One region of the Rhizobium sp. GR12 genome, then DNA from elsewhere that is predicted to be linked to it. Evidence: riboswitches for the same ligand, from Rfam matches in the RefSeq annotation. Region 1 holds a riboswitch; each other region holds the start of a gene.

Region 1 (9,522 bases):
CGCGCCGAGCATGATGGCATCGAAACCGCGCAGGGTTTCAATGCCGTCTTTCGGCATCATCGCGCCCGTTTCCTTGTAGAAAGCGCAGGACCAGGGGAATTCCGTTCCTTCAAGCGCAAAATCGGAACTTTTTGCTGCGGCATTGAGAACCTGCCATGCCGCGTCCGTCACGCTGCGGCCGATGCCGTCTCCGGGAATGAGTGCGATGCGATGCGTTTTCAAGATGCTTCCCCTGTTACAGTCCGATAAGGACGCTTTTGCTCTTGCGGTTGGCAAGATAGGCCTCCGGCCCGAGATCCTTGCCAATGCCGGAGCGCTTGTAGCCGCCGCGCGGCCTTGGCGGTTTGCACGGCCTCATCGACCAGCGTCGCATCCGCTTTCGGGCAGCCGGCGGGGCGGTGCATGTCGATGCCGTTTTTAGCCGGGATCAGCCGGTCGCCGATGAAATGGCCGATCGGGAGAGATAAGCTGTCTGGATCGAAGCTGAGCGTCATGTGGAATCCTCTTTGGATATGCCTCAACGCTAACCCTTGATGGCAAGCAGTATTGACCGACTGCGGTGGGGTAATGAACGAAAATCCTGTTTTGCAGGCGGCCCACAGCGCAATCTTCGGCGGACATAAGTCGCTTACTGGGAACTGCTGCGTTTCGTCCGGGGTGCAAATCCCGGCCGAAAAATATTCGGGGATGACACCCATGCAGGCACGGGTCCAGCATCCGATTGCCGGCCGGCGTTTTTTCGCAAAAACGCCTGTCCACCGGCCGGAATGCCAAGAATTTGGCTTAACAAATCACCCCGTGACCGTAACGTAGATCTTGCGCACGGTTTCGATGGTCTTCCAGACGCCGACAAAGCCGGGTTTCATGACGAAGCTGTCGCCCGCCGTGTAACGCAGCGGCGCACCGCCTTCCGGCGTGATCTCGATGACGCCTTCGAGAATGTGGCAGAACTCGAATGTCTCGCCCTTGATAGAGCGGCTTTCGCCGGGGGTCGCTTCCCAGATGCCGGTGTGGACGGTGCCGTCGCGGGCTTCATCCAGCGGCCACGTCTTGAACGACGGATCACCGGCGATAAGACGTTCAGGCAAGGCCTTGGAGGCTTTCGGTTCAAAGGTGGGTTTGGTGTCGATTGTCTTGAGGAGAGGCATGGATGTCCTTTCTTGGAGCGGTGTAATCAATATCCACGGCCGCGGTCGACGAGGCCGAGCGGTTCGAGACCGGATTGGTATCGTTTGATATTTTCGACAATGGTGCGGGCGGCGGAATGGGGCTGGGTGACGCTGGCGATGTGCGGTGTCAGGAGAATTTTCGGGTGCGTCCAGAAATTGTGGTCTTCCGGTAGGGGTTCCGGATCGGTGACGTCGATCATGGCGCCTGAAAGCCTGCCGCTGTCCAGCGCGTCGATGAGGGCGTCATGGTCAAGCTGTTTGCCACGCCCGGTGTGGACCAGGGCGGCACCCTCGGGAAGCATCCCGAGGCGCCCGGCATTCAGAAGCCCCGTGGTCTCGTCGGTCAACGGCAGCAGGCAGACGAGAATATCGCTGGTAGAGAGGATGGCGGCCAGCCCCTCTTCGCCATGGTGGCAGATGACGCCTTTGATCTGGCGCGGTGAGCGGCTCCAGCCGGAGAGCGGAAAACCGAAAGGTTTCAGCCGCTCCAGCGCCGCAACGCCCAGCATGCCGAGGCCGAGAACGCCCACTCGGCACTCTTCCGCCTGACGCTGGCCCGACAGGGGCCTCCACAATTGCTGGCGCTGCTGTTTCAAATAGACCGGCAGGTTGCGGTGAAGGGCAAGCACGCCGAGGCAGACATATTCCTGTATCATGCGGATGATGCCCTCATCCACCATGCGCACGACCTTCACCGTCTCGGGGATGGCCTCGATGTGAAACTGGTCGACACCCGCACCGATCGAAAACAGGACTTCGAGATTACGATACCGGGCGATGTCCTGCGGCACGGTCCAGGTGATGAGGTAACGGACCGCGTCCGGATCGACACTGGAAGCATCCATCGAAAACGGCAGATCAGGCAGGTCGGCGGCCAGAGCCTGCCGGAAGATTTCGCCGCGCTTTGCGTCGGAGTTGAAGAGAAACGTCATCTGAAATCCATATTTCCCGAAGGTTTAGACCGTGCAACGGCTGGCGAGTGTTTCCAGCATCGACTGGCAGGCCGAAAGTTCGCCTGCCGTTATGAATTCGTCCGGTTTGTGGGCGCGGCCGATATCCCCCGGCCCGCAGATGATGGCATCGATGCCCGCAGCCTGAAAAAGCCCCGCTTCCGTGCCGTAGCTGACGGCCGCCAGACACGCCGTGCCGGTCAGTTCCTCCAGAAGCAGAACGAGTGGAGTGTCGGCTGGCAAGGAAAGCGCCGGATAATCGCTCATCGGCGTCCATTGGATATCGACGCCCTTTGCGGCAAGCGCCTCGACGCTGTCGCGAACCGGCTGGAGCAGGGCGAGCGGCGATACGCCGGAAATCGCCCGCGCTTCCAGCTCGATAGCGGAGAAATCGGGGATGATATTGATCGCCTGACCACCCTTGACGGTGCCGATCTGCAGCGAGGAATAGGGCGGCTCGAAAGTGGCTTCGAACGGTCCCCGCATCAGCACATCCGCCGTCTCGACGGCCTTTGCCATGATGCCGGTCATCAGGTGGATGGCGTTCACCCCCTGGTCCGGGCGCGACGAATGGCCGGAGCGACCACGGATGGCGATGCGCGCGGCGGCCTTGCCCTTATGCGCCCGAACGGCCCGCATATTGCTCGGCTCACCGATGATCGCGCCCGCCGGCGGAGCGCACAGCTCCGGCAAGCGGGCGATCAGATGCGGCACGCCACGGCAGCCCGCCTCTTCGTCATAGGAAAAGGCGATATGCACGGGCCGTTTCAGCGCCAGGTGCGAAAATGCCGGTGCGGCGGCCAGAACAGTCGCCAGAAAGCCTTTCATATCGGTGGTTCCGCGCCCATAGAGACGGTCGTTTTCGGGCCGCAGCGAGAAGGGGTCGAAGGACCATTCCGGTTCTCCTGCGGGCACCACATCCATATGGCCGGACAGAATATAGCCGGCACGATCTGCCGGCCCGAAGGTTGCGAACAGATTGGCGCGATCACCTTCCGGCCCGGGAAGCAGGGAGACTTTGGCGCCGTGGCTATCCAGATAATCGGCGATCCATCCGGCAATGTCGCCATTGGCGGTTCCGACGACCGACGGGAAACCGACGAGACGCTCAAGGATTTCGATTGCGTTCATGGCCGTCTCCGCTGACCGGATTGTCATCGCGCAAGCTTAGAGTGGCCTGCGGCGTTTATCTGCTGAAATGCGGAGGATTTCGGTAGATTGTTGTGACCTTCCAGTGCTTTCAGAAAATTCGTGCTGGTGTGACCGGCGACCTTCCTCAAAGTCGAATATCGCAATTGACGCCCCGCCACTTGCCCCTTATGTCAGAACGTGACGGTTCCTGAAGCCGAAAGGCAAAGGGATTAATAGGGAACATGGTGCGGGTGATTTTAATCGCCCAATGCCGTGGCTGCCCCCGCAACTGTAAGCGGATTGCCGTTCATCCTCGTGACGCCGCAAAGCGTCATGCCACTGTGTCCTTCGGGATGCGGGAAGGCAGATGAACGGCGCATATTCGTGAGCCAGGAGACCTGCCGTCATAATATGAACCATCGTTACGGGCGGGGATGCCCGGAAGAGGAGCTGATTATGACCTTTCCGTCTGCGGAAACGTATTCCGTGTCCCGTTCTCCATCTCCACACATGCCGCCGCTTTGTCGCCACGCGTTTTGACGCGCCTCTGCGGATCACGCCACGTATTCTGACTGGAGAACATATGTTCCATTTCAAACACCTGCCGGTTTCCGTCGGTCTTCTGGCCGTTGCACTCTCGGCCCTGCCTGCCGGAGCCGCTCATGCTGCCGAAACCGTTTATCCGCTGACGATCAAAAGCTGCGGCCACGAGATCACCTTCAAGCAGGCGCCCGCCCGCACCGTTTCCGTCGGCCAGAGCACGACCGAGGTTCTTTATCTGCTCGGCGTCGCCGACAAGGTGGTGGGCACGGCGCTGTGGATCGGCCCGGTTCTGAAGGGTTACGAGGACGCCAACGCCAAGGTGGAGCGGCTGGCCGACAATGATCCGAGCTTCGAGGCGGTGGTCGGCAAGAGGCCGGACCTCGTGACGACGCAGTTCCAGTGGCAGATCGGCCCCGAAGGCGTTGTCGGAACGCCGGCGCAATTCGCCGAACTCGGTATTCCCGTCTATACGTCGCCTGCCGATTGCATGGGCAAGGACAATTCCGGTGGGGGTGACGGCGTGCGCAAATCCGTCTTCACAATGGATCTGATCTACCAGGAAATCCGCGACCTCGCCCAGATATTCAACGTTCAGGATCGCGGCGAGGAAGTCGTCGCCGACCTGAAGAAACGCGAGGAAGCCGCCCGCGCCAAGATCGCCTCGGCGAATGGCAAGCTTTCGGCCGTCTTCTGGTTCTCCAGCGCTGAACTCGATATCGATCCTTACGTGGCGGGGCGCAATGGCGCGCCCGGCTACATCATGTCCGCGCTCGGGTTGAAGAATGTCATCGAAAGCGATGAGGAATGGCCGACCGTCGGCTGGGAAACCATCGCCAAGGCCAATCCATCGGTGATCGTTGCCGGCAAGATGGACCGTCGCCGTTTCCCCGCCGATGATGTTGCCGTCAAGCTTAAGTTTCTCGCCACCGATCCGGTTGCCAGCATCATGCCCGCCGTCAAGGAGGCTCATGTCTTCGAAATGGACGCACAGGCGATGAACCCGACGATCCGCACGATCGAAGGCATTGAGACGCTGGCCGAGGCGATTTCCACCGCCGGCTTCGCCAAGTGAACGGTTTTTCCGTCCATCTCGGTCGGGCGGGTCTGGCTTTTGCCGCACTCGCCCTGCTGCTCGTCGCGCTGATGGCCGGTGCGGCCATCGGCGAGACCGCCATTCCTTTCGATGTGGTGGCAAAAACCATCGCCAATCGTGTGTTTCATGCGGGTTATCCGCTGGAGCCGCTCGATGAGGGCATCGTCTGGAGTTACCGCCTCAGCCGCGCCGTTGTCGCCGCCTGCTGCGGCGCATCGCTGGCGCTGGCCGGTGCTGTGCTGCAATCGCTTTTGCGCAATCCACTCGCCGATCCCTATATTCTCGGCATTTCCGCAGGCGCCTCCACCGGCGCAGTCGCCGTGGCGCTTCTGGGCTTCGGCGCAGGGTTTCTGACGATGCCGGCGGGCGCCCTGATCGGGGCTTTCGTTGCGTTTTCGCTGGTCAGCCTTCTGGCGGTGCGGGCAGGGCACGGCAACAGCGCCATCATTCTGGCGGGGGTGGCTGGTTCGCAGCTGTTCAACGCCATGACGTCGTTCGTCGTTACCAAATCCGCCAATGCCGAACAGGCGCGGGGCATCATGTTCTGGCTTCTGGGCAATCTTTCGGGCGTGCGCTGGCCGGATGTCTGGCTGGCCCTGCCGGTCAGTCTTGCAGGGCTTGCGGTGTGTCTCTGGTATGCCCGTGCGCTCGATGCCTTCGCTTTTGGCGGGCAGGCGGCGGCGTCGCTCGGCATCCCGGTGCGCTGGGTCTATGCGGTGCTGATCTCGGTTTCGGCGATCATGACGGCGGTCATGGTGTCGCTGGTCGGCTCCATCGGCTTCGTTGGCCTCGTCATTCCGCATGCGGCGCGCATCTTCGTTGGCGTTCGCCACGGCATGCTGCTGCCGGTGACGGCCCTCACAGGTGCGGTTTTCATGATCGTGGCGGATATTTTGTCGCGCATCGTCATTCCGGGCCAGGTTTTGCCGATCGGTGTCATCACCGCTTTGGTCGGCGCGCCCGCCTTCGCCTTCATTCTCGGGCAGAAAAGAGGCCGGTCATGAGATTGTCCGCCCATGATCTGCATTTCCATGCCGGCACTCTCGACATCGTGCGCGGGGTTTCGCTGGAGGTCGCCTCCGGTGAATTTCTCGGCATCATCGGGCCGAACGGTTCCGGCAAAAGCACGCTGCTTTCCATGCTGGCCGGCATTCGCAAGCCGCGCCGGGGTCATGTCACGCTTGGTGAGGAGCCGCTTGTCTCATTCGGGCGGCGGGAACTTGCCCGCAGGCTCGCCTTCGTGGAGCAGCAGGCTGAAACCACTGAGCGCATCACCGCCCGGCAGGCCGTGGAACTCGGGCGCACGCCCTATCTCGGCCCGCTGTCCGCCTGGTCGCCAAAAGACGATGCCATCGTCGATGCCGCGCTCGAAAATGTTGACATGGCGGACAAGGCGGATCGCAACTGGCACCACCTTTCAGGCGGCGAACGCCAACGCCTGCACATTGCCCGGGCGCTGGCGCAGCAGCCGCACATCCTGCTGCTGGACGAGCCGACCAACCACCTCGATATCGGCCATCAGATCGGCCTGCTCGATCTGGTGCGCCGGCAGGGCTTGACCGTTGTGGCGGCGCTGCACGATCTCAATCATGCCGCCATGTTCTGCGACCGGGTTGTCATCATCCATCGGGGCGAATTGATCGCAGTCGGCCCACCGCGCGAGGTTTTGACCTCTGCGACGATAGCCGCCGTTTTCGGCGTGCAATCCGTCGTCACCACGGACGAGGGCGGCTTTTCCCATATTCGTTTTCTGCCTGCCCACGGGACGGTCGACCACGCAAAGAAAGCGCTGGCACGATGATCACATTGAATATGCTTGAAAATCTTCGCTTTGGCGACCTTCCGGATGCAAAATCGTTTTACGCTTTTGTCGGAATCGCCCTCGCGACGGCTGCGGGTTTTCCCTTTCACGCGATGGCCGAAACCTTCGAAGTGAAGATGCTGAACCGAGGCGAAAAAGGTCCGATGGTATTCGAACCCGATTTTCTGGAGATCGCCCCCGGCGACCGCGTGCGCTTCGTGCCGACCCACAAGAGCCACAATGCCGCGACTATCGGCGGCATGATTCCTGAAGGTGCTGAAGGGTTCAAAAGCCGGATCAACGACGAATTCGAGCACAGTTTCGAACGACCGGGCTTTTACGGTATAAAATGCCCACCGCATTACGGCATGGGCATGGTGATGCTGATCAAGGTGGGGGAGGCGACCTTGCCGCAGAGTTACAAGACGGTAGAGGTGCCCGGCCGGGCGAAGCCGCGCTTGGAGGGGCTATTCGAGCGGGCGGAAAATTGAGGCGTCGGTGGAAGTCTTGAGTGGCTGTTTGGATCGTCCGGGAGGGTGCAGGCAAAGCCCGAAAACCTCTCCTCCATCATGCTCGGGCTTGTCCCGAGCATCTGCAATGCATTGATTTTGCGATACGTGATTGGATCCTCGGGACAGGCCCGAGGACGACGTCGTGTATGCGGATATTGAAGGCATCTGTGGCGTTCCTCAGACCTTTTCGGAAATATCCGGCTTCACCGCACAAACCGCATAACGGTGTTGCAGGCCGCGCAAAATACCCTTCAGCAAGCTGAAGTTTTTCGACTGGGCGCGATGAATGGCCTGAAGTTCCTGATCGATCGCGACGGGTTCGAAGCCTGTTTCGCGCAACAGCGCCGCGACATCGCCGGCCCTTGCACCTTTCGAAAAATAGACCCGTGAAAGAATGCTGCTGAAGGTGTTGGCCGGGTCCGCCGGCTTGTGCGGTTGGTCCGGTTTCACGAGGCCGATGCTTTCCAGACCGGTCGCCAGCTTCTTTACCAGTTTTTCACGCCAGCCGGTGTTGACGAAATCACCATCGACGATCAGCAGGCGTCCGCCCGGTTTCAGCACGCGGAACCATTCGGCAAAGCTTGCCTGCGGGTCCACCAGCGTCCAGACCAGATGGCGCGTGATGATGACGTCGGCGCTTTCGTCCGGCTCCATCGTGCTTTCGGCATCGCCGACGAAAAAGCGGATATTGCGCCCGCGCGCTTTCGCCTTCGCCCTTGCAAGCTCCAGCATCGTTTCCGACCAGTCCATGCCGGTGACCTGAAAACCGAGATCGTCCATCAGATGCGAGATGACGCCGGTGCCGCTCGCCAGATCGAGCGCCTTGCGGCCTTCGCCCTGGCCCAGATGCTTCAAGACCAGCGCATGCCAGGCCGCGCGTTCTTCTTCCGAAAAAATCTCGTGTCCGGGAGAAAGGTCGAAGGTCGCGGCGCGACCGGACCAATAGGCTTTGATTTCGTCTCTCAGGCTGTCGTTTTTACCATACTGGATAGTGTCGATCATTGTTCTTCAGCTCATGTACCGGTCAGTTAAGAATGGCTCTAAAACATAAATCTTGACTAGTACAGTCAGAAAATAATACAGCCGCGACAGTCAACACTGGAGAGCAATATCCGATGCGCATCTCAGCCAAATTCGCGGCACTTGCCCTTGGCCTTCTCGTATCCGCCGCTTGGCCGGCATTCGCCGAAAAGGTAACCGTCAAGGACGTGACAGGCCGTGATGTCGAGGTCAACGTTCCCGTTTCGCACGTCATTCTGGGCGAGGGACGCCAGATTTACTTCCTCGCCGCGCTCGACAAGGAAAACCCCTTCCAGCACGTGGTAGGCTGGCGCGACGATCTGGCGAAGGCCGATCCGGAAACCTATGACGCCTATCTCGCCAAATACCCTGAGATCGCCAAGCTGCCGACCTTCGGCGGCATGAAGGACGGCACCTTCGACATCGAGCAGGCCATTGCGCTGAAACCCGATGTCATTTTGATGAACATCGACGCGAAGACGGCGACGCAGGAAGCCGGCTATGTCGAAAAGCTCGAAAAGGTCGGCATTCCCCTGGTCTATGTCGACTTCCGTGAAAAGCCGATGGAAAACACCGAGCCGAGCATGCGCCTGATGGGCAAGCTGACGGGCAAGGAAAAGCTCGCCGAGGACTTCATCAAGTTCCGCGCGGACTCCATCGCCCGCGTTACCGATACGCTCGCCAAGGCCAACCCGAAGAAGCCGGTGGTCTTTATTGAACGCGCCGGCGGTTATTCCGACGATTGCTGCATGTCCTTCGGCAACGAGAATTTCGGCAAGATGGTGGAACTTGCCGGCGGCATCAACATGGCGAAAGATATCATTCCCGGCACGTTCGGCAATGTTAATCCCGAGCAGATCATCGCCTCCAATCCGGAGCAGATCATCATCACCGGCGGCAACTGGAACGGCTATGTTCCCGGCGGCAACTGGGTTGGTGTCGGTTATGGCGCGGATATCAAGGAAGCCCATCGCAAGCTCGAAAACCTGACCAAGCGTCCGGCCTTTACGGGTGTACAGGCGGTGAAGAACGGCAATGTTCACGCCATCTGGCACCAGTTCTACAACAATCCCTATCAGTTCGTCGCCATCCAGGAAATCGCCAAGTGGCTGCATCCGGATCTCTTTAAGGATCTCGATCCCGAGGCGACCTTCAAGGAATTGCATGCCCGCTTCCTGCCGCTCGATTACAAGCCCGGCTACTTCGTATCGCTGAAGGACGCCAAGTAAGACGTAGACGGTGAAGAGGAGCGCCGTCTGATCGATGGATGAAGCCGCAGCCATGCGGCTTCATCATTTTCTTT
Region 2 (9,522 bases), on a different contig from region 1:
AAGGCCGCGTGATCGAATATGTCGACCACCTGCACGAACACTTCATCGAGCCTTGCGATATCCGCAATGCCGCTTACATGCCGCCGAAGTTGCCGGGTTTCTCCATCGAAATGAAGCCGGAGTCGATCGAGACCTACACCTTCGAGGAATGAACAAAGGATGACAGCGCTTCTTCGAGGCGCTGCCAGTTCTCTTCGCCAGCGGGAAGGCCGAAACGCATGTCGTCCGGCCTTTCATCAAAAATGCGCACCAGAATGCCGTGCCGGCCGAGATGATCGAACAGTTCGGCGGCGCGGTGGTCCCGAACAAGGGTAAACAGGCTCGTGCCGCCGGTAATCGCCAGTCCTGCTTTTTCCAGCAGGCAATTCATGCGCCGCGCTTCTTCCGCGAGCCGGAGACGCATGGATGATTGCCATTCCCTGTCCGCCAAGGCTTGCGTCGCGATATGCAGCGCCGGGCCGGAAACCGCCCATGGGCCAAGCCTCGCCTCCAGTTCCGCAGCGATATCGGGATGTGCAATTGCGAAACCCAATCGAACGCCCGCCATACCGTAAAATTTGCCGAAGGATCGCAGGACGACCAGCGCATCCTGACCGGCAGCATTCGCAAGGCTTTCTGCGCCTCCCGTTTCGATGAAGGCTTCGTCCACGACCAGCAGGCCGCCTTTACGGCGCATGGCCTCGGCCAGCGACACTAAAGCTTTGCGATCCGTGATGCGGCCATCGGGGTTATTGGGATTGACCACCACTGCATAGTCGTGAGCCGACAGATCACTGATGTTTTCTACCTCGGTCACTGTCAGTCCGGCCATGCGAGCGGTTCGGGCATGTTCGGCATAGGCGGGGGAGAGCACCGCACCGCTTTTTGCGCCACATTCGAGCGCGATGCGAGCCAGCAATGGCATCAGCATCTGCGTGCCGGGGGAGAGCGTTACATGTCGGAGGGATGGTGCGCCGAAACTTGTGGCGGCGAGCCGTTTCAACTCTTCGGCGTCATCAGGCTCCGGCAGGCGGGCAAATGCACTGGCGGGAACGGGCGAATGCGGGTAGGAGTGCGGATTGATCCCGGTCGAAAGGTCGATCCAAGGTTCCGGCGCTTCAGGAAACATCAGGCGCGCCTTGCCGAGATTGCCGCCGTGACGGATCGCAGCCTGCGCCTTTTCTGGTACTGTTTCGCCCATGTTCTTTGCTCTCGCTTTCCTGTCGCTCGTCATCGAACGCCTGACCGGTTATCCGGACTGGCTGTATAAGCGCATTGGCCATCCCGTCACCTGGATCGGATCGCTTATCGCGCTGCTGGATAAAAAATGGAACCGGGAGAGTGCGTCATTTTCGCAGCGAAAGGCGGCAGGCGTGACAGCGCTGGCGGTTTTTTTGGGACTGACGGTGCTTCTCGCATGGTTTGCGCAATCCGTTCTGCTTCTCTTCCCCTTCGGTCTGTTGCTTGTTGCGGTGCTCGGCGCGTCACTTCCGGCGCAAAAAAGTCTGGAACAGCATGTGGAGGCCGTCGCCATCGCGCTGGAGCGCGAGGGGGTGGAAGGCGGACGCAAGGCGGTTTCGATGATCGTCGGGCGTGATCCGCAGGCGTTGGACGAGGCGGCGATCTGCCGGGCGGCGATCGAAAGTCTGGCCGAGAATTTTTCCGACGGCATCGTCGCCCCTTCCCTGTGGCTTAGTCTTTTGGGGCTGTCGGGCGGTGCGGGTTACAAGGCGATCAATACGGCCGACAGCATGATCGGCCATCGCTCGCCGCGCCATGAGGCCTTCGGCTGGGCCTCGGCGCGGCTGGATGATCTGGTCAACCTGCCGGCATCGAGACTGAGCGGCGGTCTTTTCGTGGTCGCCGCGTTTTTCGTGAAGGGCGCATCGCCGCGCGGAGCCATTGCCGCGATACGTCGGGATGCGTATCATCATCGCTCCCCCAATGCCGGCTGGCCAGAGGCGGCTCTAGCCGGTGCCCTCGGTTTCGCGCTTGCCGGGCCGCGCTCCTATGGCGGGCAGATGATCGAGGCGCGCTTCATGGGCGAAGGGGGAAGATCGGCGTTGATTGCCGGAGATATTCGCACGGCGCTCCGGCTGGCGCGGATTGCGGACCTGTTGTTGATCGGCCTGTTCGGGTTGCTGGCGATGCTTATCGCGCTATAGAAAGCAGCCTGTCGAGGTCGAGATGGTTCTCCATATGCGCTGCGAGGCGGTCAAGAACGGCGTCCACCTGGGCATCGTAGTTCAGTTCCGTGCCTTGCCCGCCAAGCCGCTCCAACCATGCACTGCGCTGGCGGTCATCCGCGAAAAGACCGTGGATATAGGTGCCGAAGATGCGGCCATCAGGCGAGATAGTTCCGTCTGCGTGTCCGTCGATGGTCGAAAAAGGAATGCCGTCCACCGTGCTTTTGGTTTCTCCGACATGCATTTCATAGCCGGATAAAGGAATTCCGTCGAAACTTCTACCCTGCACGGAAACAAGCCTCTTATCGCCGGTCAAAACCGTCGTCACATCCAGCAGGCCAAGCCCATCGACCGTCGCTGGCGGCCCTTCGATGCCGTCAGGATCGGCAACGGTTTTCCCCAGCATCTGGTATCCACCGCAGAGGCCGAGAACGTAGCCGCCGCGTCTCACATGCGCCTTGATATCGATGTCGAGACCGGCATTTTTCAGCACGGCGAGATCGGCGATGGTGGATTTCGAACCGCAAAGTAGAACCAGTCTGCAATCGGCGGGAATGGTCTCGCCCGGCCGCACGCGGATCAGCTCCACATCCGGCTCCATGTCGAGGGGATCGAGATCGTCGAAATTGGAAATATGCGGCAGGATCGGCACGGCAATGCGGATCTTCGCGCCAGACTTTTGTTGTGCCGGGCCGGAAAGCCCGAGAGCATCCTCTGCCGGCAGTTTCGCGGCATCGGAAAAATGCGGCAGAAGCCCGATGGAGGCCCAGCCCGTCTTTTCCGCAATCATCCGCATGCCCTCCGAAAACAGCGCAGGATCGCCGCGAAAGCGGTTGACGATGAAACCTTCTATCATCGCGGCATCGTCGGGATCGAGCACGGTCTTGGTGCCGACGAGGCTGGCGATGACGCCGCCACGGTCGATGTCGCCGATCAGGATTACGGGCGCGCCGGCTGCGCGGGCGAAACCCATATTGGCGATGTCGTTGGCGCGCAGGTTGATTTCGGAAGCACTGCCCGCCCCTTCCACCAACACCAGATCGGCCTGTTTTTTCAGGTATTCGAAGCTTTCCAGCACGCGCGGCATCAGTCCGGCCTTCATGTGCTGGTAATCGGCAGCTTTCGCGTTGCAGAGAATTTTCCCCTGAACCACCACCTGAGCGCCGGTTTCGCTCTGCGGCTTCAGGAGCACAGGGTTCATATGAACCGAGAGCGGCACGCCCGCTGCCCGCGCCTGTAGCGCCTGCGCCCGGCCAATCTCGCCGCCATCGGCGGTGACGGCTGCATTGTTCGACATGTTCTGCGGCTTGAACGGCATGACGGACAGGCCACGCCTGACGAAAGCGCGGGCGAGGCCGGCCACCATCAGCGATTTGCCGACATCCGAGCCGGTCCCCTGAAACATCAGCACGCGTGCAGTCATGTCAGAATTCTATCCCCGCCTGCGCTTTCACGCCCGCCTTGAAGTGATGTTTGACGAGGGTCATTTCGGTCACCATGTCGGCAGCGTCGATCATCGGTTGCTTGGCGTTGCGGCCGGTGACGATGACATGCAGATCGGGCCGACGGCTGGAGAGCGTTTCGACGACCTCTTCCAGTGGCAGGTAATCGTAGCGCAGCGCGATGTTCAATTCATCGAGGATCAACAGGCCGATCGTCTCGTCGGCCATCAGGGTTTTGGCTTCTTCCCAGGCCTTTGCGGCTGCCGCGACATCGCGTGTCAGATCCTGCGTGTCCCAGGTGAAACCCTCACCCATGGTACGCCATTCCACCTTGTCGCCAAACAGGGTCAGAGCCTGTTGTTCGCCGGTCGACCATGCGCCCTTGATGAATTGCACCACGCCGACCCGCCGCCCGGTGCCGAGCATGCGCAAAGCGAGGCCGAAAGCGGCCGTGGATTTGCCTTTGCCGGGGCCGGTATTGATCATCAGCAGACCTTTTTCGATGGTCTTTTCCGCAACTTCGGCATCCTGGGCCGTCTTGCGATTGACCATTTTCTGCCGGTGGCGTTCGGCTTCGCTCTCGCTGATATCGCGTGTCATCGCGTTTTCCTTCTCGTCCAGCGGCATGGGGACCGGATGCCCCGCCATTCGGAGCGGCGACTATACCCAATTTGCCGAACCCGGCAATGCGCAAGCCGGAGGGCCGCAGCATTGACCCCCACGCCCGTTCAGCCTAAGGGTAGAAGGACTGACGGTCTTTTCCCGGCAACGGGAAAAGCTAAGAGGGAACACGGTTCCGCCCGATACCGGGTCATTCCGTGGCTGCCCCCGCAACTGTAAGCGGTATGCCCGCACTGTGAGCCACTGGATCAACAGAAAGATCCGGGAAGGTGGTGCAGGGTGTTTTAAAGCCGCAAGCCAGGAGACCTGCCGTTTCAGGAAAAAACGTCTGCCGGGCGGGGTGCTCCGGTCAGTCGGTCGAATTGACTGATGGCTACGCCTTTCAGCGTGCCGTTTTCGACATCCGCACCCCGATGAGTTTTTAAAGGCGCGGAAAGCGAAACGGTTTGGATATTACAGCGGCATCTTCTTTTCCGAACGGCAAGGCGGAGGGCGAAACGGCTCTCGGCGTGGTGGTTTTTATCTGCCGAAGCTGTCGCGACGACACCGATCCCGATGCGGACCCGCGCCCTGGCTCCATCCTTGCCGAAGCCGCCATTGTGAAGGCGCAACAATCCGGCATCGATGTTCGCTCCGTCAATTGCCTTGCCAATTGCAAACGCGGCCTCAGCGCCGTGTTGCGCGGTGCCGACGGCTGGTCCTACATCTTTGGCGGGCTGACGCCCGGCGATGCGGAAGACCTGCTGACCGGCGCGCGAATGCTGGCCGCTTCCCCCGATGGACTGATGCCCTGGCGCGGCCGCCCCGACACATTGAAGCGCGGCATGGTGGCGCGCATTCCCCCATTCGATTTTACCGAGGAGAGATCATGAGCACCGTTCTGGACCGCGTTCCCTGCACCATCGTCACCGGCTTTCTGGGGGCTGGAAAAACCACGCTGCTGCGCGGCCTTCTCGAAAAGCTTGATGGTAAGCGGCTGGCCATCATCGTCAACGAATTCGGCGATATCGGCATCGATGGCGACATCCTCAAGGGCTGCGGCATCGAAAGCTGCCCGGAGGAAAATATCGTCGAACTGGCCAATGGCTGCATCTGCTGCACGGTGGCCGATGATTTCCAGCCCGCGATCGAACAGATCCTCAGCCGCCAGCCGAGGGTGGAGCATATCCTCATCGAGACCTCCGGCCTCGCGCTGCCGAAGCCGCTGGTGCAGGCCTTCCAGTGGCCCGCAATCAAGAGCCGCGTGACGGTAGACGCCGTTGTGGCCGTTGTGGATGGCGCTGCCCTTGCCGAGGGTCAGGTGGCGCATGACATGGAAGCACTCGCCGCCCAGCGCGCAAACGATGAAGCGCTCGATCACGACGATCCGGTCGAGGAGGTTTTCGAAGACCAGATCGCCTGCGCCGACCTCATCGTCCTGACCAAGGCCGATCTTCTGGACAGCGCCGGTCTGGAAAAGGCGAAGGCTCATATTCTCGAGCATCTGCCAAGGGCGGCAAAGATCGTCGTCGCCTCGAACGGCGCAATCGACCCCGCCGTACTGATCGGCCTCGGCCTTGCGGTGGAAGAGGATATCGAAAACCGCCGCACCCACCATGATGGCGAGCTTGACCACGAACACGACGATTTCGACAGCTTCGTTATCGATCTGCCGGCTGTGGCCGATCCGGAAGCGTTGGCGGCCCGCATTGCCGAGACGGCGGCTGCGGAAAACGTGCTTCGCATCAAGGGTTTCGTTGAGGTCTCCACTAAACCGATGCGTTTGCAGGTGCAGGCTGTTGGCAGCCGGGTCAACCATTATTACGACCGTCCGTGGGCGGTTGGCGAAGAGCGCCGCAGCCGTCTCGTCGTTATCGGCGAAAAGGGCCTCAATCGCGAAAAGATCGAACAGATGCTGGCCGCCTGACAAGATGCACATCCTCGCCACCACATCCTCGTCTCTGGACGATCTGATCGAGCCGGTTGATCTCAACCAGCCCCGATCGGATGTGGTGATGCTGTCTTTTTCGGCGAGCGATATTGCAGGGCTGGAACTGGTTTGGCGGCAGGCGGGAGGTGCGCTTCCCACCCTGTCCGCCGCTAATCTGTCCGAGCTTCGGCACCCCATGTCGGTCGATCTGTGGATCGAAAAAACGGCGGAACATGCCCGCGTCATCCTTATCCGGATTCTTGGTGGAGCGGAGCGCTGGCGTTACGGCGTCGACCAGCTTTCGATTCTGGCGCGCAGGCGCGGTATCAGGCTTCTGCTTTTGCCGGGTGAGTGCAGTGAGAGGGACGAAAAGCTCGAAGCGGCCTCGACCGTCGATCGGCAAATTTTGGCCTCGGCCCTCTCTTTCTTCCGCGAGGGCGGACGGAAGAATATGGACCGACTTGCCGTTGGTCTTGCGGCACTTTCAAGTGGTGACGCATGGCCGGATATCGAGGCTGAATCGCTGCCGAAGGCCGGTTTCTACCGGCCGGGCGAAGGCGTCGTGGATCAGGCGCAAGCTTGCGCAGGTTTTCCTGCCGGCGCGGCTGTCCTGCCCATTCTCTTTTACCGCTCCATGCTTCTGGCAGACGATGTGGCGCCGGTGGATGCGCTCTTCAATGCTCTCTTGCAGCGCGGGTTTGCGCCCTTGCCGATTTTTGTCAGCGGCCTGAAGGATGGGGAGGCGATCCGTTTCCTCGAAACAGTGCTGCCAAGTCTTGAGCCTGCTGTCATAATCGCTGCTACTGCCTTCGCAAGCCAGATGGATGACGGTGGCAAGACGCTGTTTGACCGTCTCGGCGTGCCGGTGTTTCAGGTGGTTATGGCGACGACGCGGCGGGATGGCTGGGCAGAGAACGCGCGCGGCCTCAACCCGTCAGATCTTGCCATGCATGTGGTGTTGCCGGAACTGGATGGCCGGATTCTTGCCGGTGCGATCTCATTCAAGCAGGCGCGAACGGATGGCGGTGCCAGCCTGGTGAATGCGCCCGAAGCGGATCGTATCGAGCAGGTTGCAAATCGAATTGCCGCCTTTGTCCGGCTGAAACATTCAGCATCAAAGGATCGCCGCATCGTCATTCTGATGCCGGATTATCCGGGTGCGGCGCCGGGGCGCACCGGTTATGCCGTCGGTCTCGATGTGCCGCAAAGCGTGCTTGAAATGCTGCACGACCTTTCCGGGGCGGGATACGCTGTTGAGGATATTCCCGAAACGGCGCGGGCTTTGCTGGATTGCGTCGAGCGGCAGGAAGCGGCTGTCGAACTTTCAGCCTATCAGGATTTTCTTGCGGCCTTGCCTCAGGGAGCTGCCACGTCCGTGGATGCGACGTGGGGGGCAGCCGAGGAGGACGATGCGCTTATCGACGGCGCATTCCGGTTTCGCGTTGCCCGTTTCGGCCAGGTGTTTGTAGCGCTCGCGCCGGATCGGGGGCGCAATGAGGATCGGCGGGTGGACTATCATGACCCCGCCCTGCCGCCTCGCCATGCGCTCGTCGCATTCGGTGCGTGGATGCAGCGGGTCGCGGATGCGCATGCCGTCGTGCATGTGGGCGCACACGGCACGCTGGAGTGGTTGCCGGGCAAAACGGTGGCGCTTTCCCGCGATTGTTTTCCCGAAATCGTCACCGGTTCGCTGCCAGTGGTCTATCCGTTTATCGTTTCCAATCCGGGCGAAGCGGCGGTCGCCAAACGGCGGATTGCTGCCGTTACCATCGGCCATATTCCGCCAGTGCTGATAGATGCCGGGCTTTCGCCGGAACAAGTGGCGCTGGAACAGCTGGTCGATGAATATGCGCAGGCGGATGGGCTGGATCGCCGCCGCCGCGACCGGCTGGCGAAGCTGATTGTTGAAAAGGCGCTGGAAACCGGGCTTGCGGCCGATGCGGGCGTGGGCGCGAAGGACGACGCGGATGCGGCGCTGTCACGCATCGATGCCTTTCTCTGCGACCTCAAGGATTTTGCCATCAAGGATGGCCAGCATGTTTTCGGCCGCATCCCCGAGGGCGAGACCGATCCCCTGAGGCTTGAAAGTGCCGCAGCGGAGAAAGCAGCTCTGCTTGCTGCGCTTGATGGTGGGCATGTTGTCCCCGGCCCTTCCGGCGCGCCCGCGCGCGGACGTCTGGACGTGCTGCCGACAGGCCGCAATCTTTATGCCGCCGATCCGCGCACCATGCCGACACCGACGGCCTTCGAGCTTGGCCGCATGGCGGGCGAAGAAGTGCTTCGGCACCATCTGCAATCCCATGGTGACTGGCCGAAACATCTGGTTTTCGATCTCTGGGGCAGCGCCAGCCTGCGCAATGGCGGTGAGGATGTGGCGCAGGCGCTGCATCTGATGGGGGCGAGACCGATCCATGATCCGGCCACCGGGCGCGTTACCGGCATCGAGGTTCTGCCGCCGGCCAGTATCGGGCGGCCGCGTGTTGACGTCACATTTCGGATTTCCGGCCTGTTCCGCGATATGTTTCCGGCGCTGATCGCTCTTCTCGACGCTGCCGCCAAGGCCGTTGCGCGGCGGGAGGAAGCGCCGGGCGACAATCCGCTGGCGGAAGAGGCGGGCGCGCTCGGGTTTATTCCGGCCCGTATCTTCGGCTCCGCACCCGGCACCTATGGTGCGGGCACAGAGGAGAAACTCGCCAGCGGAAAATGGGACGAGCGTGAAGAACTGGGGCAGGCCTATCTCGATGCTGCAAGCCACGCCTTCGGTGGTGCGGATGGGCTGGAGATTTTCGCGAATGCCGGTTTCACGGAACTGGTGCGGCGCGCCGATCTTCTGGTGCATACCGGCGATGATCCGGGCCGCGACCTTCTGGACGGTTCGTCCGATGTCGCCTTCATCGGCGGTTTTTCCGCCGCGAAGGCCGCTCTTGGCGGCGTCGCTGATATTGTGGCGCTGGATACGACCGATCCGGGGCGTCCGCGTGCCCGGTCCATTTCGCAGGCGCTGACACGGGTGGTGCGTGCCCGCGCCGTCAATCCACGCTTCATCGCCGGCCAGATGCGGCATGGCCCGCGCGGGGCGGCGGAGTTTGCCGAGACGGTGGACCGGCTGATCGGTTTTGCCGAAACCACCCATGCGGTTTCCTCCTCGTTGATCGAGGCGCTTTACGACGCCTATTTCGGCAATGACGAAGTGCGCGATTTCATTCTGCGGGAAAATCCGAAGGCGGCGGAGGTGATGGCGACGCGCTTTTTATCCGCCCGCCGTCGCGGCCTGTGGCACAGTCGCCGCAACGCGGTCGATGCCGAGCTTGAAATGCTGATCTTGCCCTGCTCCGAGAGGGTCGGCGCATGAGGGCGGCGGCTTCCGATCCGGTCCAGTCGTTTG
Region 3 (9,522 bases), on a different contig from region 1:
ATCGACGGAAAGATAGCCGGATACGCCTATGCCGGGGCCTATCGTCCGCGCCCGGCCTATGGTGCTGCTGTGGAAAACTCCGTTTATGTCGATCCGGCCATGAAAGGCATGGGGATTGGCCGCAAGCTGCTCGATGCGCTGATCGAGGACGCGACCGCGCGTGGTTTCCGGCAGATGATTGCGGTCATCGGCGATAGCGCCAACGCCGCATCCATCGGTGTGCACCGCGCCGCCGGTTTCGAGCATGTCGGCACGTTCAGGTCCATCGGCTGGAAACACGGCCAATGGCTGGATACGGTGCTGATGCAGCGTGCGCTGGGCGAGGGCGATACCACGCCGCGCTATTGAGACTTCAGGGCTTGGTGGAGCCGGGAATTTCAACCTTCAGTGTATCGCCGGCAAGCTCGCTGCCGAGTTCGACGGCCTTGGTTTTCTTGTCGTAGACGCAGATATGGCTGATCGTCGCATCCGCGCCTTTGGCCTTGCCGGTGAGGATGGCGAGGCCGTAATTCTCCCTGCCGACCGGATCGACGACCACCTTGGCGTCCTCGATCATGTCTTTGCTGGCGCTGAGGCACGCCGTCTGCACATCCGCGACGAATTCCTTCCACGCATCGTCCGACGACGCGGCGGCGGGTAGGGCAAGCGAGGAGAAGGCGGCGAGGAGCAGCGCGCGTTGGATCCTGGGGTGGGTCATGGAATTTCCTTCCTGCAATTTCATCAAAAAGCGAACCGATAGGGTGGAAAACGGTACGCCTGGGTTGTGAAACAAATGTGGTGGCGGCTGCCACAGGAGGAATTTTCTCTTTTGGCGGAACATTTTGATATTTCACAGGTTGCCCAAACAGAGCTTCGCTCCTATGGTCCGCTCACACGGTTTCTAGGAGCGGTAACCCGCTGCAAAAAGGAGTAAAAACCATGGCCTTCGAACTTCCTGAACTCCCATACGACTACGACGCGCTTGCACCCTACATGTCGCGCGAGACGCTCGAGTTCCATCACGACAAGCACCACAAGGCATATGTCGACAACGGCAACAAGCTGGCAGCGGAAGCCGGTCTTTCCGACCTTTCGCTCGAGGAAGTCGTGAAGAAGTCCTTTGGCACCAATGCCGGTCTCTTCAACAATGCGGCCCAGCATTACAACCACGTCCATTTCTGGAAGTGGCTGAAGAAGGACGGCGGCGGCAACAAGCTGCCAGGCAAGCTGGAACAGGCTTTCGCCTCCGATCTCGGCGGTTACGACAAGTTCAAGGCTGATTTCATCGCTGCCGGCACCACACAGTTCGGCTCCGGCTGGGCATGGGTTTCCGTCAAGAACGGTAAGCTCGAAATCTCCAAGACCCCGAACGGCGAAAACCCGCTGGTTCATGGCGCAGAACCGATCCTCGGCGTCGACGTGTGGGAACACTCCTACTACATCGATTACCGCAACCTGCGTCCGAAGTACCTCGAAGCCTTCGTTGATAACCTTATCAACTGGGACTACGTGCTCGAGCGTTACGAAGCGGCTTCCAAGTAAGGTGCGCGAAAAGCGTGGTTGCTGTCAGTCAAGACGGCCTCTCCACGCGTGACGTCATCCTCGGCCTTGTGCCGAGGATCTGCGGATGTCTCCTGAAACGCGACGTCAGCAGATACTTGGGGACAGGCCCGAGCATGACGACGATAGGTTTACGCTTGCCTCCATTCAACACCCGGCCGAAATGCCGGGTGTTTTGCTTTTGCGGCCTTGGTTTTCCACTTGTCACAAGCCTGTCATCAGCCCGGTTTATCGCGGCGCATCATGACTGAAAAAACCAGCCCTCTCTTCTCCTTCGGCATCGTTGCCGATCCCCAATATGCCGATGCCGATCCCCGCCCGGAAATGGGCCGGTATTATGCCGAAAGCCCGAAAAAGCTGGCGGAGGCCATCGATGCCTTCAACAGCGAGGAACTGGCCTTCGTGGTGACGCTCGGCGACATCATCGACCGTGGCTTTGAAAATTTCGACGCGATCCTCAGTGTTTACGACGGGCTTCGCCACCCCTCGGTGATGCTGCCGGGTAATCACGATTTTGCAGTCGCGCCCGAGCATCTGCCCACCATCCATGCCCGCCTCGGCATGGCGTCGCCCTGGCACGATTTCACCATCGGTGAGATACGTTTCGTGGTGCTTGACGGTAACGAGGTAAGCCTGTTTGCCCCGCCGCCGGACGATCCGCGCCGCGCGCTTGCGCAAGACCGGCTGAAGCACCTGCAAGAAACGGGCGCGATCAATGCGCAGGACTGGAACGCGTCGCTCAGCGACGAGCAATTCGAATGGCTGCGGAGCGTTCTGCAAAAGGCGGATGCGGCGGGCGAAAAAGTGGTCGTTCTCTGCCACTATCCGATCTATCCGCAAAACGCCCATAATATGTGGGATGCGCCGCGCATCCTCGATCTTCTGGGCGCGCATCCTTCGGTTGCCGCATGGTTCAGCGGTCATAATCACGATGGCAATTACGGCCTGCTGGGCAGCACTCACTTCGTCAATTTCAAGGGCATGGTGGATACGCCGGACCAGAACACCTTCGCCATCGCCGATGTCTTCGCCGACCGAATCGCAATACGCGGTTTCGGGCGTGAAGCGGATCGTCTTTTACGGTTGTGAGGCGGGGCTTGCCGGCTGGTTGCTCTGCCAGCCGCTCATCCACAATTGGCGCAGCCTTTCGCCTTCCATCTTGAAAAAATTGCCCGTTGTTTCGCAGGCGAGCACCCGGTCCGAGCGGAAGTTGCGGATCGCCTGTCGCAATTCGCACCAGGCGACGACATTGGTCGTTTCCGAATAATAGATCACGGCAATGGGCCGGATCTGTCGCCGGGTTTCCGCACCCGCCTCATCGCGATAGGTAATGTCCAGCCTCTCCTCGTCGCGCACCGCCCGCCTGACGGTGGCAAGATCGATGCCGGCGGGTGAGGGTGCGACGCTGCCCCAGGCATGCAGGGCATTGGCGCTCAGGGTTTTCGACAGGGGTTCGGGCAGGGAGGCGGCGATCTTGTCGCTGACCTTTTTCGCCGCCTGCCGCAATTCGCTATCGCCGGTGCGGGCGACCATGGCGAGCGCCAGCACGATCGCCTCCGTCTCCTCGATGGAAAACATCAGCGGCGGCAGGTTGAAGCCGGGACGCAGGATGTAACCGACGCCGCGCTCCCCTTCGATCGGCACGCGCATGGTCTGAAGGGCCGAGATATCGCGATAGACCGAGCGCACCGTGACCTCCAGTGCCTCGGCGATGGTCTGCGCGGTGACCGGCCTGCGCGCCACCCGCAGGATCTGGATGATCTCGAACAGTCTCGATGCCTTGCGCATTGCCGTTTTTCCCGGTTGCTTCACCACGCAACTGACACAACGCTGTCAGTTGGCTTTTCCTATAAACAGCAAAACACATTGAGAAACTTAAGCTTTCCCGAATGTGCCGTAAACTGTCTTGGGAGATACTGACATGAGTTACGCCGAAAATCTCTGGCTTTTCTTTCTGGTCCTGTTCGGCATCATCATCCTGCCGGGCATGGATATGCTATTCGTGCTGGCAAGCGCGCTGACCGGCGGCCGTAAAACCGGCCTCTCCGCCGCAAGCGGCATGAGCGCCGGCGGCATCGTACATTCGCTTTATGGCGCGGTCGGCGTCGGCATGCTTGCCGCTTGGATGCCGTCGCTGTTCCTGCCGCTTCTCGTCGCAGGTGCGGCTTACATGGTCTGGATCGGTATCGGCCTGATGCGCAGCGCGATTGTCGTGAACGGTGATGAGGCGCAAGCGAGCGCCTCGGTCAGAAAGGCCTTCTGGCGGGCGGTGCTGACCTGCCTTTCCAATCCGAAAGCCTATCTGTTCATGATGGCGATCTACCCGCAATTCCTCAAACCCGCTTACGGTCCGATCTGGATGCAGGGGCTGGTGATGGGCGCGATGGTGGCGGTTACGCAGTTTACGGTCTATGGCGCGCTGGCGCTGACGGCCGACAAGAGCCGGGCATGGCTCGTTTCCTCGCCTGCCGCCACGATCTTCATCGGCCGCGCCGCCGGTTTCATGCTGATTGCCGCAGCCCTGCTGACACTCTTTGAAGCCCTGTCCTGGAGCGGCGGGCGATGAAATGGATCAGGTCCCGCCGCTCCAGGTTTCTGTTTCAGCATCGGACGATCCGAAAACCGCGCACACTTTTCGGTCCGATGCCCTAGACTTCTGTTTTCACGAAGGAATTCACCGCAATGTGACTTCTTTTCGCCATGCGGAAAGGGCATCCTCGCGCCGTTGCATCTAGCGTCCGGTGTGCCTGCCGGAATCAAGGAGAGAGTGTATGAAACTGAAAACCATCGCGGCGGCCATGCTTTTCGGCTGTCTTTGCGCCGGAGCGGTCTACGCTGCCGGCGAAGTCGAAAAGCGTGAAGGCATGATGAAGCAGATCGGGGGCTCCATGGGTGCGCTCGCCGCCATCTCCAAGGGTGAAAAGCCTTACGACGCCGATGTCGTCAAGGCTGCCGTCACGACCATCAGCACCAATGCCAAGGCTTTCCCCGACCAGTTCCCGCCCGGCAGCGAGACTGGCAGTGCTGCGGCCCCCGCCATCTGGGAAAATTTCGAGGACTTCAAGGCCAAGGCCGCCAAGCTCGGCACGGATGCGGATACGGTTCTCGCCGGTCTCCCTGCCGATCAGGCCGGTGTCGCCACCGCCATGAAGGCGCTGGGAGCCGATTGCGGCGCCTGCCACCAGACCTATCGTCTAAAGAAATAATGTGTCGGAAGACCGCTTTCGAGCGGTCTTTTCCCGGTCGCGGGTAGGCCGTGAACCGCTCCCGCGTCATCCTCGCCCCTGAGGCGAGGATTCATAAGCCGTCGAATTGTGGATCCTCGGGTCAGGCCCGAGGAAGACGTCCAGCAAGCGGGAGGGCTATCGATAATCTCGACCGCCTTCGGGCGGCCAAACATGCTCGGTCGGGCAAAAGGGGAGAGGGGTCATGTCTTCCATCTGGACGAAGCTTGCGGGCGGGATCGCGGTTGCGGCCATTGCGGGTTACGGAATTTTCGCGTGGGTCACTGCCCCTCAGCGGCTGGCGCCCAGCCATTGGGTCAGCCTTGGCGAGCCGGATCTGGCCAATGGCGAAACGTTGTTCTGGGCGGGCGGCTGCGCAAGCTGCCATGCGGCGCCCGATGCCAAGGGCGATGCGCTTTTGACGCTTTCGGGCGGGCAGGCGCTGAAAAGCCCCTTCGGCACCTTCCATGTACCCAATATTTCCTCCGATCCGCAGCATGGCATCGGCGGCTGGACGCTGGCGGAATTCGGCGATGCCATGACGCGCGGTGTCGGCAGGAACGGCGAACATCTTTATCCCTCCTTTCCCTATGCCTCTTATGCCCGCATGACACAGAAGGATATCAACGACCTCTACGGTTATCTGCGGGTTCTGCCCGCCAGCCCGAACGACGCGCCGGATCATGATCTGCCGTTCCCATTCAATATGCGGATCGCGCTGGGCGGCTGGAAATTCCTCTATTTCGATACGTCCGCGCCGCCCCGCGTCGAGCTTGCGAATGCCAATGCCGAATTGCTGCGCGGCCAATATCTGGTGGAAGGACCGGGCCACTGCGGCGAATGCCACACGCCGCGCAACGCGCTCGGCGGTTTTCTGGAAGGAAAATGGCTGGCCGGCGGCCCCAACCCGGAAGGCGAAGGCCGCATTCCCGATATCACGCCCGGCTCCGAAAGCATCGGAGCATGGGCGGCGGCCGATATTGCCAGCTATCTGGAAACCGGCTTCACCCCGGAATTCGACAGCGTCGGCGGCTCCATGGTCAAGGTGCAGCAGAACATGGCGCATCTGACCGCAGATGACCGGGATGCGATTGCCGCCTATCTGAAGGCCATTCCACCGCGGTAGATTTGGGGTCGAAGACACGACGACCCGTCATGCCGGACTTGATCCGGCATCCAGCCACGGCGCGTCTGCGCCGTGAGAAGAGTCTTTCGCGATCAAGGACTTGATCGCGCTGGACCCCGGATCTAGTCCGGGGTGACGGAGGTGGAGGCGACGGCGCGCAGTTCGAACGAGAGCCCGCCATTGACTCCCGCACCCACCCGTCGGATAACAATCCTGTGATGGTTCCTTCCGGGCGTTCCGGAAGGTGAAAAGGGAACACGATAGGGAGACATCCTCATTCGTGGCTGCCCCCGCAACTGTGAGCGGAGAGCCTGAAACGAAATGCCACTGGTAAGCCATCTCGCCGGAAACCGAGGTTTCCGATTGGGGCGAGGGTGATGCCGGGAAGGTGTTTCAGGTTTTGACCCGTAAGCCAGGAGACCTGCCATCACGGAAATGTCCATGCCGGCGGGGTGTCCGGAAGAGCGGAATTTCAGGGTGACCAGGCACAAGCTGCCTCCCTGTGTCAGTCTCGTTATCCCCGTGGTGAAGTGTATCGCATGCGGCTGCGCGGCTTTTTCGCCGTTCTGCCGCATCTAAAGGCGCGGGGTCGCGCCGCAGGAGGGGTCACCATGTCCATCAACCAGAATACGGCGAATGCCGCCGTTTCAGCAAAAACGGGCAGCTTCGCGCAATCGCTGACGGCGATCGTGCTTGGCCTGTTCGTCGTCGGTTTTGTCGGCTTTTCGCATGTGGAAGCCGTTCACAATGCCGCGCATGACACACGTCATGCCAATGCTTTCCCTTGCCATTGAGGGGTGAAGCATGTCGTTTTTTCGTAATATCGTTTTCACCGCCATTCTCGTCGGCATCGTTGGCGGTTTCGCCGTCTCCGCCATGCAGGCTTTCGGCACCACGCCGCTGATCCTGAAGGCGGAAACCTATGAAAATGCCGGCGGCGAAGCGCCCCACAGCCATGATGCTCCGGCCACGACCGGCGCTGCGGTTCCCGCGCACGAACATAATGAGGAAGCCTGGTCCCCGGCCGATGGCTTCGAGCGCACCGCCTATACGTTGGCCGCCAATATCCTGACCGCCATCGGTTATGCGCTGGTGCTGACGGGCCTCATCTCGCTGCGCGGCACCAATGCCGGCTGGCGCGAAGGTCTTTTGTGGGGTGTCGCCGGTTTTGCCGCCGTCATGCTCGCACCGATGATCGGCCTGCCGCCGGAATTGCCGGGCAGCCCGGCCGCAGCGCTTGAGGCGCGGCAGATCTGGTGGCTCTCGACGGTTGCCGCAACCGCGGGCGGCATCGCGCTGATCTCGTTCCGACGCGAACCCTGGGCAATCGTGCTGGCGCTGGTGCTGATCGTTGCTCCACATGTGGTGGGTGCGCCGCTGCCGCCGGAAGGCGAACATGCGCTGGCACCGCTGCCGCTGGAGCGCCAGTTCATCGTTGCCGCCACCGTGACCAGCTTTGTTTTCTGGGCTCTGCTCGGAACACTGAGCGCATTTTTCCTGAAACGCTTCCAGTCGGCTTGAGACTATGCAGGACGCAGCCGAATGGAGTGACGAACTCGATGCGCTGCGTTTTGCCGTTCCCGGTCACGGCGCTTTCTGCGCCGTGCACCGCCTTGCCTTCAAGGCAGTCCTCGGCGCCAGCCCCGAACGGGAAACGGCGCTTGCTTTTTTCCACGATCATGAGGCCGCTTTTACGGCCGCAGCGCTTGCCAAGATAAAACGCGCGGGCCTGCCCGCCGGTCGCAGCCTGCATTTGAACAGCCGCGATATCCGCCGGGCGATTGCGGGCGAGGGCGGTGAGGCCGCCGCCCGTGTCTGCCGTGTGCTTGATAGAGGGTAATACCTGGTGAACTTTCTTCCGTCATGCCGGCCTTGGGCCGGTATCCAGCCGAAGCGCGTCTGCGCGGCGAAAAGAGTCTTCTCAGCCCAAAGACTTGGGCTGGCTGGATACCGGCTCAAGGCCGGCATGACGGAGGGAAGGTCCGCAAACCATCCAGCCCATTGCGCCTCACCGATGTTCCGCCGCAAAAGTTCCAAGTTCCGCCTCGGCTTCCGGACCAAAGAGGCCGAGGTTTTTCAGAATTTCCACAGCGAAACTGACCGGCGCACTGCCGGCCGCCGTGACGATGCCGCCATCGCTGACCGCCTTTGGCTGATCGCGATAAAGCCCTTCACCGCGATAGGCCGGATAGGCCTTGTGTGACGCAAGCGAATTGCCGGTATGCGCCACATCGTTGAGGACGCCCGTGCCCGCAAGCGCGCTTGCTGCCGCGCAGATGCCGGCAACCAGCCGATCCCTGTCGCGAAACCGATGCACCAGACCGTCAAGATCGACAGCCGTCCCCTTTTCCCAGCTCATACCGCCAGGAATGACGAGCGCATCGATGTTATCAGGATCAAGCGCATCATAGGATGTGTCGGGCGTAACATCGAGCCCACCCATCGAAATCACGGGTCGTCCGTCCGGGGTGGCGTAAACGATCTCGACGCCGAGATAGCCGCGCGCCGCCGCAGCAAGCAGCGCCGGTTCCCAGTCCGCAAAATCCTGCGCGAGCGCAATGGCGATCCGTGTCATGTCCGTCTCCGTTGGTTTCAATCAGGCGATGGGCTTGCATGTAACGCATGCCGGTGACGAGCATATGGCAATCCGTGTCATGTCTGTCTCCGTCGGTTTCAATCAGGCAATCGACTGCATGTAGCGCATGCCGGTGACCGGCCGGGGCGCGAAGTCCATGCTCTCGTAGAAACGATGCGCGGCCACATTGCCGGTCGTGGCGCTGACGGAAAGATAGTCGCAGCCGAGACGCCTGGCGATATCGCGCGCGCGGGAAACGAGGTGCTGGCCGGTGCCATGGCCGCGATGGCCGTCACGCACGAAAAGATGGTGCAGTTCAAGCCCGCGCCGGCCCTCCTGCGCCCTGTAGAGCGGCAGCATCAGCGCGTAGCCGATCAGTTCGCCGTCGGCTTCCGCCACGAGACCATGCACCCAGGGAAGCGGGCCGAACAGGTCGCGCTCGAGCTTCGCCGGCGTAATCGCCGCCGCATCGCCGTGGTAGGTGGCAAGCAGCGTGATCATCTCGTTCAGCTCAGGCAAATCCGTCTTGCGCGCGCCGCGTATGATGACGACAGGCGGTCTTTCCAGTGTAAGGGAGCTATCTTCGGTCATTTTTCTGGTCCTTCGGTTTTATCGGTGCCGTCAGGACGCTTGAAAAACAACAAAGCCGCCTAACGGCGGCTTGTTGACAAAATGATCTGTCGAGCCGCCCTTTACAGGTAGGCCCAAAAGTACGAGCAGGAGATGGGTGCGCGTTCGTTGATCATGCCAATGCAATGCGCCCGAATCTAAAATCTGTCAAGCCTGCTCTTCAGCCTCAATGTTCGCCCTCGCACATGCCGTGGTTGGAAAGCGCGCGGATGACGTAACAATCCTCGATCGAGTGGCCGTCGCAATGGGCGACGATGCGCTCCAGTTCGTATTCCAGCTTCTTCAGCTTGGCGATTTTTTCGCGCACATCGGCCAGATGTTCGGCGGCAATACGGTCCGCACCCTCGCATGGCATCTGCCGGTGCTGGCTGAGCGCGATCAGTTCGCGGATCGCGTCGATGTTCAGGCCGAGATCACGCGCATGGCGG

The links. Region 1 has a riboswitch for cobalamin ahead of QSK43_RS15965 (ABC transporter substrate-binding protein). Riboswitches for the same ligand answer to the same signal wherever they lie in the genome.
Region 2: it holds a riboswitch for cobalamin, as region 1 does, so the genes downstream of both, QSK43_RS12930 (DUF1636 family protein) here and QSK43_RS15965 (ABC transporter substrate-binding protein) in region 1, are expected to answer to the same signal.
Region 3: it holds a riboswitch for cobalamin, as region 1 does, so the genes downstream of both, QSK43_RS25905 (CbtB domain-containing protein) here and QSK43_RS15965 (ABC transporter substrate-binding protein) in region 1, are expected to answer to the same signal.

Annotation. Positions count from the first base shown of each region.
Region 1 is NZ_JASXTH010000008.1:226,721-236,242, reverse strand. It holds gene QSK43_RS15990 (tartrate dehydrogenase) at 1-222, opposite strand, end outside; partial or broken gene QSK43_RS15985 (aldehyde dehydrogenase family protein) at 291-494, opposite strand; gene QSK43_RS15980 (cupin domain-containing protein) at 792-1,148, opposite strand; gene QSK43_RS15975 (2-hydroxyacid dehydrogenase) at 1,175-2,101, opposite strand; gene argE (acetylornithine deacetylase) at 2,126-3,250, opposite strand; cobalamin riboswitch at 3,436-3,670, shown strand; partial or broken gene QSK43_RS15965 (ABC transporter substrate-binding protein) at 3,912-4,865, shown strand; gene QSK43_RS15960 (FecCD family ABC transporter permease) at 4,862-5,890, shown strand; gene QSK43_RS15955 (ABC transporter ATP-binding protein) at 5,887-6,687, shown strand; gene QSK43_RS15950 (pseudoazurin) at 6,684-7,178, shown strand; gene QSK43_RS15945 (class I SAM-dependent methyltransferase) at 7,377-8,201, opposite strand; gene QSK43_RS15940 (ABC transporter substrate-binding protein) at 8,315-9,448, shown strand.
Region 2 is NZ_JASXTH010000006.1:285,285-294,806, reverse strand. It holds gene QSK43_RS12955 (L-fuconate dehydratase) at 1-152, shown strand, start outside; gene cobD (threonine-phosphate decarboxylase CobD) at 134-1,180, opposite strand; gene cbiB (adenosylcobinamide-phosphate synthase CbiB) at 1,179-2,144, shown strand; gene QSK43_RS12940 (cobyric acid synthase) at 2,131-3,588, opposite strand; gene cobO (cob(I)yrinic acid a,c-diamide adenosyltransferase) at 3,590-4,207, opposite strand; cobalamin riboswitch at 4,346-4,556, shown strand; gene QSK43_RS12930 (DUF1636 family protein) at 4,675-5,100, shown strand; gene cobW (cobalamin biosynthesis protein CobW) at 5,097-6,134, shown strand; gene cobN (cobaltochelatase subunit CobN) at 6,139-9,489, shown strand; gene cobG (precorrin-3B synthase) at 9,486-9,522, shown strand, end outside.
Region 3 is NZ_JASXTH010000023.1:2,828-12,349, reverse strand. It holds gene QSK43_RS25945 (GNAT family N-acetyltransferase) at 1-348, shown strand, start outside; gene QSK43_RS25940 (hypothetical protein) at 353-697, opposite strand; gene QSK43_RS25935 (superoxide dismutase) at 919-1,521, shown strand; gene QSK43_RS25930 (metallophosphoesterase) at 1,783-2,628, shown strand; gene QSK43_RS25925 (helix-turn-helix transcriptional regulator) at 2,617-3,327, opposite strand; gene QSK43_RS25920 (LysE family translocator) at 3,461-4,105, shown strand; gene QSK43_RS25915 (c-type cytochrome) at 4,311-4,745, shown strand; gene QSK43_RS25910 (c-type cytochrome) at 4,969-5,889, shown strand; cobalamin riboswitch at 6,092-6,332, shown strand; gene QSK43_RS25905 (CbtB domain-containing protein) at 6,501-6,683, shown strand; gene QSK43_RS25900 (CbtA family protein) at 6,694-7,410, shown strand; gene QSK43_RS25895 (hypothetical protein) at 7,415-7,729, shown strand; gene QSK43_RS25890 (type 1 glutamine amidotransferase family protein) at 7,898-8,464, opposite strand; gene QSK43_RS25885 (hypothetical protein) at 8,463-8,588, shown strand; gene QSK43_RS25880 (GNAT family N-acetyltransferase) at 8,567-9,055, opposite strand; gene QSK43_RS25875 (MerR family transcriptional regulator) at 9,261-9,522, opposite strand, start outside.